3 regions of the Mesorhizobium sp. B4-1-1 genome follow, and region 2 is predicted to be linked to each of the others. Evidence: predicted binding sites of a transcription regulator. Region 2 holds the regulator's gene; each other region holds the start of a gene.
The links. Region 2 encodes LexA, which represses DNA repair genes until DNA is damaged. Its sites were predicted from a motif close to TGTTCNNNNTGTGTTCNG; they were not measured.
Positions count from the first base shown of each region.

Region 1: FJW10_RS22425 (helicase-related protein) is a predicted target of LexA. The motif match lies at 1,046-1,063, and genes of this name have one in related genera.
Region 3: FJW10_RS14570 (ATP-dependent helicase) is a predicted target of LexA. The motif match lies at 1,572-1,589, and genes of this name have one in related genera.

Region 1 covers NZ_VFTH01000017.1:113,784-117,061, reverse strand. The annotation lists gene phbB (acetoacetyl-CoA reductase) at 1-513, shown strand, start outside; gene FJW10_RS22425 (helicase-related protein) at 1,229-3,278, shown strand, end outside.
Region 2 covers NZ_VFTH01000001.1:53,673-56,950, forward strand. The annotation lists gene kynU (kynureninase) at 1-779, opposite strand, end outside; gene lexA (transcriptional repressor LexA) at 1,226-1,960, shown strand; gene FJW10_RS00275 (ComEC/Rec2 family competence protein) at 2,001-3,278, opposite strand, start outside.
Region 3 covers NZ_VFTH01000009.1:37,558-40,835, reverse strand. The annotation lists gene FJW10_RS14570 (ATP-dependent helicase) at 1-1,557, opposite strand, end outside; gene FJW10_RS30440 (hypothetical protein) at 1,660-1,827, opposite strand; gene FJW10_RS14565 (hypothetical protein) at 1,972-2,154, shown strand; gene FJW10_RS14560 (LysR substrate-binding domain-containing protein) at 2,523-3,278, opposite strand, start outside.

The sequences.
Region 1 (3,278 bases), on a different contig from region 2:
GATCTCGGCCCGGTCGGGGTGCTGGTCAACAATGCCGGCATCACCCGCGACGCCATGTTCCACAAGATGACGCCCGCGCAGTGGAAGGAGGTCATCGACACCAACCTCTCCGGCGTCTTCAACATGACGCATCCCCTGTGGAGCGGCATGCGCGACCGCAAGTTCGGCCGCGTCATCACCATTTCCTCCATCAACGGCCAGAAGGGCCAGGCCGGCCAGGTCAACTACTCGGCCGCCAAGGCCGGCGATATCGGCTTCAGTAAGGCTCTTGCCCAAGAAGGCGCTCGCGCGGGCATCACCGTCAACGTCGTCTGCCCCGGCTATATTGCGACCGAAATGGTCAAGGCGATCGACGAAAAGGTGCTCAACGAGCGCATCATCCCGCAGATCCCGGTTGGCCGCCTCGGCGAGCCGGAAGAGATCGCGCGCTGCGTCGTCTTCCTGGCTTCCGACGAGGCCGGCTTCATCACCGGCTCGACCATCACTGCCAATGGCGGCCAGTACTTCGCCTGATACCCAACTTCGCCTGATACCCTTTTTGCGTTGAGGCGGCCCCGACATCGGAGCCGCCTTTTTGCTCCGTCGACGAGATCGGCGCGTCACCTTGCCTCAATTCGGCACGCAAAGGTTAACGGCAGCTGCCCCCCTTGTGCGCAACTCCGCCAACAAGCTGTGAATTCTCGGTGGGTAAGCTGTGGATAACACCATATCTAGGGGTGAACAAACCGGGAAAATAACCGGATCGCTGATTCGTCGCCGATTCGTTCTGGCTTTGGCCGGAAAGTTAACGGCGGACGGCGCAAACGTCGCCGAATTCGTTAAAATCGATTAAGAAAAATCAACAATTTCAAAACTTTGAGGGCAAGGCTCAGGTCAACCGCGACCGTTGCCCGGCAAAAGTTAACGACAGTCTCGGTCCGACGGGGCCACGCAGGAATCGGGCCAATTCAACGATTCAGCATGTGGTGAGACTCACCGTCAAAAAGCCCACATATAGCCGTGAACAAAACCTGAATCAGAACGAGTCAGCGATTCGTCGCTGATTCGTTCCAGACTCGTTCCAGCCGTTAACAACGACCGAATTTTGGCCACCCCGGCCCGCTCTGCCTGTCCCCAAAGGAACATTCCGCTTTCGCTTCACGCTCGAAGTCCCTATGTGTCGCCTGTCACACGCGGCGGCACCGCCGTGCTTCAGACTACAAGCGGCAGAAACCTAATTTCCGAGCCGATGAACATCCAGCCGAAACACTCCCAGCCGCTGATCCTTTCGGGCCGCGACGTGACTGCCGTGCTAGGCCCCACCAACACTGGCAAGACCCATCTCGCCATCGAGCGCATGGTCGCGCATGAGACCGGCGTCATCGGCCTGCCGCTCAGGCTGCTCGCCCGCGAAGTCTATGCCCGGGTCTGCGAGAAGGTCGGCGCCCACAAGGTGGCGCTGATCACCGGCGAGGAGAAGATCGTGCCTGCCGGGGCGAAATATTCGGTCTGCACCGTCGAGGCGATGCCGCGCGAAACCGACGCCGCCTTCGTCGCCATCGACGAGGTGCAGCTCGCCGGCGATCTCGAGCGCGGCCATATCTTCACCGACCGCATCCTGCATCTGCGCGGCCGCCAGGAGACGCTGCTTCTCGGCGCCGCCACGATGCACGGCATCCTGCAGCGCCTGTTGAAGGGCGTGTCGGTGGTGACGCGGCCGCGGCTGTCGCACCTTGCCTATGCCGGCTCCAAGAAGCTCACCCGGCTGCCGCGGCGCACCGCCATCGTCGCTTTCTCCGCCGACGAGGTCTACGCCATCGCCGAGCTGATCCGCCGCCAGCAGGGCGGCGCCGCCGTCGTCCTCGGCGCGCTCTCGCCGCGCACCCGCAACGCGCAGGTGGAGATCTTCCAGTCCGGCGATGTCGACTATCTCATCGCCACCGACGCCATCGGCATGGGACTGAACCTCGACCTCGACCATGTCGCCTTCGCCCAGAACCGCAAATTCGACGGTTACCAATACCGCAACCTGACCGCCGCCGAGCTTGGCCAGATCGCCGGCCGTGCCGGCCGGCACCTGCGCGACGGCACGTTCGGCGTCACCGGCCAGGTCGATCCGTTCGACGAGGATCTGGTCGCCAAGATCGAGGGACACGACTTCGACCCGGTGAAGGTGCTGCAGTGGCGTACCGCCGATTTCGACTTTTCCAGCCTCGATGCGCTGAAGCGCTCGATCGAGGCCAATGCGCCGGTCGAAGGGCTGACCCGTGCGCTGCCGGCCGTGGACGCGCAGGCGCTGGAGCATCTGTCGCGCGACGGCGACATCCGCGCTTTGGCCACCGGCAAGGAGCGCGTGGCGCTGCTGTGGGAAGCCTGCGCCCTGCCGGACTACCGTAAGATCGCGCCGGCCCAGCATGCCGACCTCGTCGCCTCGATCTATATGGACCTTGCGCGCCATGGCCATGTCGATGAGAATTACATGGCCGAGCAAGTGCGGCGCGCCGACACGACGGACGGCGATATCGACACGCTCTCGCACCGGATCGCGCAGATCCGCACCTGGACTTTCGTCTCCAACCGGCCTGGCTGGCTGGCCGATCAGCTACACTGGCAGGAAAAGACGCGCGAAATCGAAGACAGATTGTCGGATGCGCTGCATGAGCGGTTGACGAAACGCTTCGTAGACCGCAGGACTTCCGTCCTCATGCGGCGCCTTAGAGAAAATACCATGCCTGAAGCCGAAATCAGCCCTACCGGAACCGTCCTCGTCGAAGGCCATCATGTCGGCGAGCTGCAGGGGTTCCGCTTCACCGCCGACCAGAGCGCCGGCGGCGAGGACGCCAAGGCGGTGCGCACCGCCGCCCAGAAGGCGCTCGCCGCCGAGTTCGAGGCGCGCGCCGAGCGCTTTGCCGCCTGCGCCAATGGCGACCTGGCTTTGGGCTCGGACGGCGTCCTGCGCTGGATCGGCGCGCCGATCGGCACGCTGGTCGCCGGCGACGAGGCGTTGAAGCCGCGCCTGGTCCTGCTTGCCGACGAGCAGTTGACCGGGCCTGCCCGCGACAAGGTCGCCGCGCGCGCCGAGCGTTTCGTCAATTTCCAGATCGAGTCGTTTTTGAAGCCGCTGGTCGACCTGAAGAATGCCGACCAGCTCACCGGCATCGCGCGCGGCATCGCCTTCCAGCTGGTCGAGCATTTCGGCCTGATCAATCGCCGCGACATCGCGGAGGAGATGAAGTCTCTCGACCAGGAAGGCCGCGCGGCACTTCGCCGCCTCGGCGTGCGCTTCGGCGCCTACCATG
Region 2 (3,278 bases):
CGTGCATGGCTCCACCACCCGCTGAGCGGCTGCCGCACATCGGCAAGATGCCGCTCGGCCGCATAGATGAAAGCAGGAGAACCCGGCCCGCCATTGAGATATTTATAGGTGCAGCCGACGGCGAAATCGGCGCTTGCCCTGTCAAGTTCTACCGGCATGGCGCCCGCGCTGTGGCAGAGATCCCATACGATCAGCGCACCGGCGTCATGCGCCATGCGCGTAAGCGCCGCCATGTCGCGCAACTCGCCGGACTTGTAATTGACGTGGTTGACCAACACCACCGCGACGCGTTCGTCGATCAGTTCCTCGATGGTCGGCGCGTCCACGCCAGCCAGGCGCAGGACAGCGTTCTTTCCGGTCGAGGCCACCCCTTCGGCCATATAGATATCGGTCGGAAAACTGTCGCCCTCGGCAACGATCACGGTTCGGTCCGGCCGCATCGCCATCGCCGCGTGCAGCACTTTGTAGATGTTGATCGACGTGGTGTCGCAGACCACGGTCTGGCCCGGCGCCGCGCCGATCAGGCGCCCGAGCCGGTCGCCCAGCTCGACCGGCATGTCGAACCATCCATCCTTGTTCCAGGCACGAATGAGGTCATGCGCCCACTCCTCGGCGGCTGCCTTGCGCAACTCGTCGAATGCGGCGTGCGAGGCCGCTCCCAACGAATTCCCATCGAGGTAGATCACCCCCTCCGGCAGGACGAAGCGATCGCGCAGGGCGCGCAGCGGATCCGCGGCATCCATCGCCTCGATCTCGGCGAGATCAGGAATTCCCCCCATCATGCTGCCGCCTCCATTTCGGCATGGCGCCTCACGCGGTTGGCCAAGGGCGGTTGTCTCACCACCGTCCATGCCACGGCAAGAACCTTCTGCGCCATGTTAGCTGGTCCATAGACGGCGAAGACCATGGATCGGAATCATTGCCGAAGTTGGCATTTTGGGTCCGTTTCGTTCACGGTGAAGCACATTCGCGCAAAGCCGAAGCGATCCCGCCCCCGCCTTTGTGGCGGTGGTGGACCGCGCTGCAGCTTGAGGAGGGCTGCAAAATCGAGCGGAATCAATGACACCGCCGACCTGGCTCGGCCGAGTATCGCTTGGATGCAACATTGTTTCCGAAATCTCAACAAATTCACTAAACTTTAAACGGTTGCGGAACACAACTGGAACAGATAGTGTTTGTTCTGGGTTTGTTTTTCTGATTCTGGTTTCAGAACCAAGGGGCCGCCATGCTGACGCGCAAACAACATGAACTGCTGATGTTCATCCATGAACGCCTCAAGGAGAGCGGGATTCCGCCGTCTTTCGACGAGATGAAGGAAGCGCTCGACCTGGCCTCCAAATCGGGCATCCATCGGCTGATCACGGCGCTGGAAGAACGCGGCTTCATTCGCCGGCTGCCGAACCGTGCGCGCGCGCTTGAAGTGCTGCGGCTGCCCGACTCGATCGCGCCCGGCCTGAATGCAGCGAGAAAGTTTTCGCCGAGCGTCATCCAGGGCGGCCAGGGCAATCTCGGCCGCCAGGTCAAGCCGGCCACGCCCTCGCGCACGCCGACACCCAGCAATGACGACGACGCTGTTTCGGCCGTATCCATTCCCGTGATGGGTCGCATCGCCGCCGGCGTGCCGATAGACGCCATCCAGCACCAGACGCATTCGATCTCGGTGCCGCCGGACATGATCATGGGCGGCGAGCATTATGCGCTGGAGGTCAAGGGCGACTCGATGATCGAGGCCGGTATCTTCGACGGCGATACCGTCATAATCCGCAACGCCAATACGGCAAGTCCGGGCGAGATCGTGGTGGCGCTGGTCGACGACGAGGAAGCGACCCTGAAGCGGTTTCGTCGCAAGGGTGCCTCGATCGCGCTCGAGGCCGCCAACCCGGCGTACGAGACCCGTATCTTCGGACCGGACCGGGTCAAGGTTCAGGGTAAGCTCGTCGGACTCATCCGCCGTTACTGAGCAGAACCGCGCGGCGGTCTTCGCCGGAACTGCGTGCCATCTATTCTGTAGGCTGCGGCGCGACCGCCGGCTTTTCCGGTCGTTGATAGGGCGGCAGCCCCCTCGCCTCACGCGCGTATTTCCGCTGCTCGTGCCAGGGCCGGTACGGTTCTTCGACCGCGTAGCGAACAGTTGGCCGCGCGGTTGCCGATTGCGGATCGAAGAAGATGGCGGCGCTGCCGTCGCGTGCCAGCTGCCGCTTGGTGACGACAAGCACGCGCGGATCGCGGCATGGGTTGTAGGCCGTGGCGTCGTCGATGACGATGAGGTCGGCGAAACCGCAAGCAGGCCGGGCGCTGGCGCGATTCTCGGCGAGCGCGACGATGGCGCCGGAAGGATGCCGGCCGATGCAGAGGTCGCCGGTGCAATAGAACGGCGAGCCGGGCGGCAGGTGGACGGGATCGGCGATGTCCATGGCGTCTTTGGCGAACGTCTCCGGCGGTACGATTTCCTCGGCTTTCAGCGCCCGTTTCCAGTTGTCGGTGGTGAACTCGTTGGAGCGCGTGCGGTTGATGGCAAGCTCGCCGCCGCCGATCGGCATCGCCACCAGATGCGCGTCCTCCGAGACAAGCACATCCGGGGCGCGGGCATGGGGAATGGCCAGCAGCGCGGCGAGCGCGAAGGGTATGGCGGCAAGCCTCAGCCAGGTGGTGGCCATCGTCGCGATGACCAGCGCGACCGTGGCCAGCAGCACCGACTGGATCGAGATCAGCCCGACGGCATCGACCGGTGAGCGCTCGGAGATCCACGCCGAGATGGCGATCATCGCCGTCAGGCCCTGGCCCATCACATAAAGGAATGGGCCGTCGAAGCCGAAGGGCATGGCCAGCGCGCTCAACACAGCAAACGGCATGACGATCAACGAAACGATCGGCATGACCGCCAGATTGGCCAGCAGGCTGAGCGGCGACACGCGCTGGAAGTGCCAGATCGCAAACAACAATGTCGCGCTGCCCGCGATGAGCGACGTTATAGCGGCGCCGCCCACTCCAACCGCCACTTTTCGCGACACGAAGCCGAGAAACGAACGCTTTGCCGGCGGCGCGGTCGTTTTGCCGGCGCGATAGTCGGCAAAACCGGCATAGGCGCCGACCAGCGCGGCGGTGGCGGCGAAGGACATCTGGAAGCTCGGGCCGACCACTTCATGCGGCGAGACAAGGATGACGGCGATGGCCGAGATCGCCAGGTTGCGCATGGTGAGCGCCGCGCGGTCGAAGAGCACGGCGGCGAGCATCACGGCCAGCATGATGAAACTCCGCTCGGCCGCCACCACGATGCC
Region 3 (3,278 bases), on a different contig from region 2:
GATCGCATCCTCATGGATGCGTTCCATATGCGGCTCGTACCAGAGCCTGATCCGCTCGAGGTCGGCCGGCCATTTGGCGCCGGCGCGTAAGCCGCCATAGATGTCGAGGAACACCGGCCAATCCTGCGCGGCGCGCTGCGGCGGCCGGAAGCGGGCAAGGCCGAGCGTCTCGTCCAGCGACGTCGCCATGGCGTCCACGATCTGCGAGGCGGCGGATGGGCCGATCCCTGACATGAGCTGCAGCACCCGAAAACCGGCGACGCGGTCGCGCGGGTTTTCGGCGAAGCGCAGCATCGCCAGCATGTCCTTGACATGCGCGGCATCCAGGAATTTCAGGCCGCCAAACTTGACGAAAGGGATGTTGCGGCGTGTGAGCTCGACCTCCAGCGGCCCGCTATGGCTCGAGGTGCGGAACAGCACCGCCTGCGCCTTCAGCGCCGTGCCGGCCTCGCGCTCTGCCAGGATCGCCTGGCAGACATAATTGGCCTGCTCGGCCTCGTCGCGCACGCTGACCAGCTGCGGCTTGTGCGATGACCGCCGCTCGGTCCAGAGATTCTTGGTGAAGCGCTCGCTGGCCTCGCCGATCACCTTGTTGGCCGCGGCCAGGATCGTCTCGGTCGAGCGGTAATTGCGCTCCAGCATGACGACCGCTGCTTCTTGCGCGAACTGTCTTGGAAAGTCGAGGATGTTGCGCACTTCCGCGGCGCGGAAGGAATAGATCGACTGCGCGTCGTCGCCAACGACGGTCAAGCCCGCGCCGTCCGGTTTCAGCGCCAGAAGGATCGAGGCCTGCAGCCGGTTGGTGTCCTGGTATTCGTCGACAAGTACATGGTCGAAGCGGCTGGAAAGATGCGCGGCGATCTCCGGCTCCGCCGCCATCTGCGCCCAGTAGAGCAGCAGGTCGTCGTAATCGAGCACGTTCTGCGCCTGCTTGGCCTCGACATAGGCCGCGAACAGCTCCTTGAGCTGGTCCGCCCACGCAGCGCACCACGGGAAGGCGGAGCCCAGTACTTCACCCAGCGGCGCCTGCGCATTCACCGCCCGCGAATAGATCTGCAGGCAGGTGCCTTTGGTGGGAAAGCGGCTTTCGGTTTTCGAGAATCCCAGCTCGTGCCGGGCAAGGTTCATCAGGTCGGCGGAATCTTCGCGGTCGTGGATGGTGAAGGCCGGATCGAGGCCGATCTGCTCGGCATAATCGCGCAGCAGTCGCGCGCCGATGCCGTGGAAAGTGCCGGCCCAGGCGAGCGCGTCGGTGATGATGGCGGCGTCGCGTCCCAGCACCTCGCCGGCGATGCGCTCAACGCGCTTGGCCATCTCGGCAGCGGCGCGACGGGAGAAGGTCATCAGCAGAATGCGGCGCGGATCGGCGCCCTTGACGATGAGATGGGCGACGCGATGCGCCAGCGTGTTGGTCTTGCCGGAGCCGGCGCCGGCGATCACCAGCAGCGGCGCGGCCACCTTGCCGTCGCCATGCATCACCGCCAGCCGCTGCTCGTCGTTCAGCCGGCCAAGATAGGCGGGCGCCTCGAAGGACGAATCACGAGCGGCGATGTTCATCGCCCATCAAGCATCGTTTCCGCTTTGTTCGCAACGGGTACGGCGCTGGCGATTGGCGAAAGCCGACGCGACAGACGATCTCCCAAGGGGAGATTGGCTGAACTACCGCTTCGGCTCGACCCCCATCGCCGCCGACTGGCGCCGCAAATTGCGCCGCTCGTCGCCCGGCATGTCCAGTGGCGCGACGTTGCCGGGCACCTCGTCGATAATCCTGATGGCGACGCGGTAGGCGGTGTAGGCAAACAGGCCTGTTAACATCAGGCGGATCATGGCTATCTCCTTATGCGGTTCGATCGGGTCTCAACCGGGTGGCCAACGGTTGGTTCCCCTCCAGCCAGCCAAACCGCGCCACGCAACCAAACCGCCACCGCTTCGTTGCCCTTGAGATCAAGGAGCAAACGAGAGGAGCTCGTCATGAAGAAGCTTCCTGTGCTGCTGGCTCTTGCGGCAGGGCTCGTGCTCGTCGCCTGTGACAACAGCGTGCAACCCACCAAGGCGCCGGGCGCTGAAGTCAACCAGAACCCTCAGGTCGACAAGAACCCGGTGCCGAAATCGACCACCGGTGGCGACCAGCAGGGTACAGCGCCGAAGCAATAGGGCAGGGCGGGCTGAATTGTCGTCAGTCTGAAACGAAGAAGGCCGGCGCTGCTTGGGAGGAAGCTGATAGCGCCGGCCAAGCGGGAAAATCAGGCCCGCCGCACAACATAAGATAGCTGAGTCTCCGCTTTGCGTCATGGTGCGATCGCGGTAGCCGGCTATACAGCTCCGAAGAAATCACCGGAAAATCCTGAAATTCCGCCGAGGTCCGCCTTCGCGGGTATCTGGGTGTCGTGTCTTGCTGCGCGCGACCTCATCGGAGGCAATCGTGAAAAGTTTGGCGGCCAAGACGCTGCCGACGGCCGGATATTGGCGGCCAGAGCTATCGAGGAAGAGGTGTGCGAACGCTGATAGCCGGCATCCGGCCTTCAAGCCACCGCCGCGCGCCCTAGTTGTCCGCCGGCGATCTCTACGTCCAGCTGGCGCTGCGTCAGCGCCGCTTCGGCCATGATCCACTGCTTGAACAACTGCACCTTGCGGGCGCCGAGCGCCTTGGTGGGGTTGACGAAATACCAGCCCGCCGTGTTGGGGTGGTGGACCGCGAAGGGGGCCACCAGCCGTTCGGCGCGGATGTCGCTTGCCATGTAGGCGCGGTTGGCGACGGCAAAGCCCATGCCGGCATTGGCCGCCTCGTAGGACATCATGCAGCTATCGAAATAGACGCTCATGGTTTCGCCAAGCACGAAGCTCGCGCCGGCAAAGCCCAGCCATGACTGCCAGCTCTGCGTGCAGGTGTCGGAATGCAGCAGTGTGAAATAGCGCAGGTCTTCCGGCGTCACCTTCGACAGCGGCTTGTCGCCTAGCACATCGTGGAAGAGCTTGCGGCTGCAGACCGGTGTCAGGTCCTCCTTGAACAGCAGTTCCGAGGTGAGGCCGGGGAAGTTGCCGTCGCCATATCGGATCTCGAGATCGTATTCCGAGGTCGAGAATTCATGCGTGGCGTAGGAAGTCGCCACGCGCATCTCGATGTCGGGATATTGCCGCTGGAAGGCCGAGAGTCGCGGGAACAGCCAGCGCGCGGCAAAGGTCGGCAGCACGCAGATCCGCAGCACATGCGCCTGCGATTGGCCCGTAGCCTCCATGCTGGCCGCCACGATCCGCTCCAGCGCCTCGCGGACGCGCGC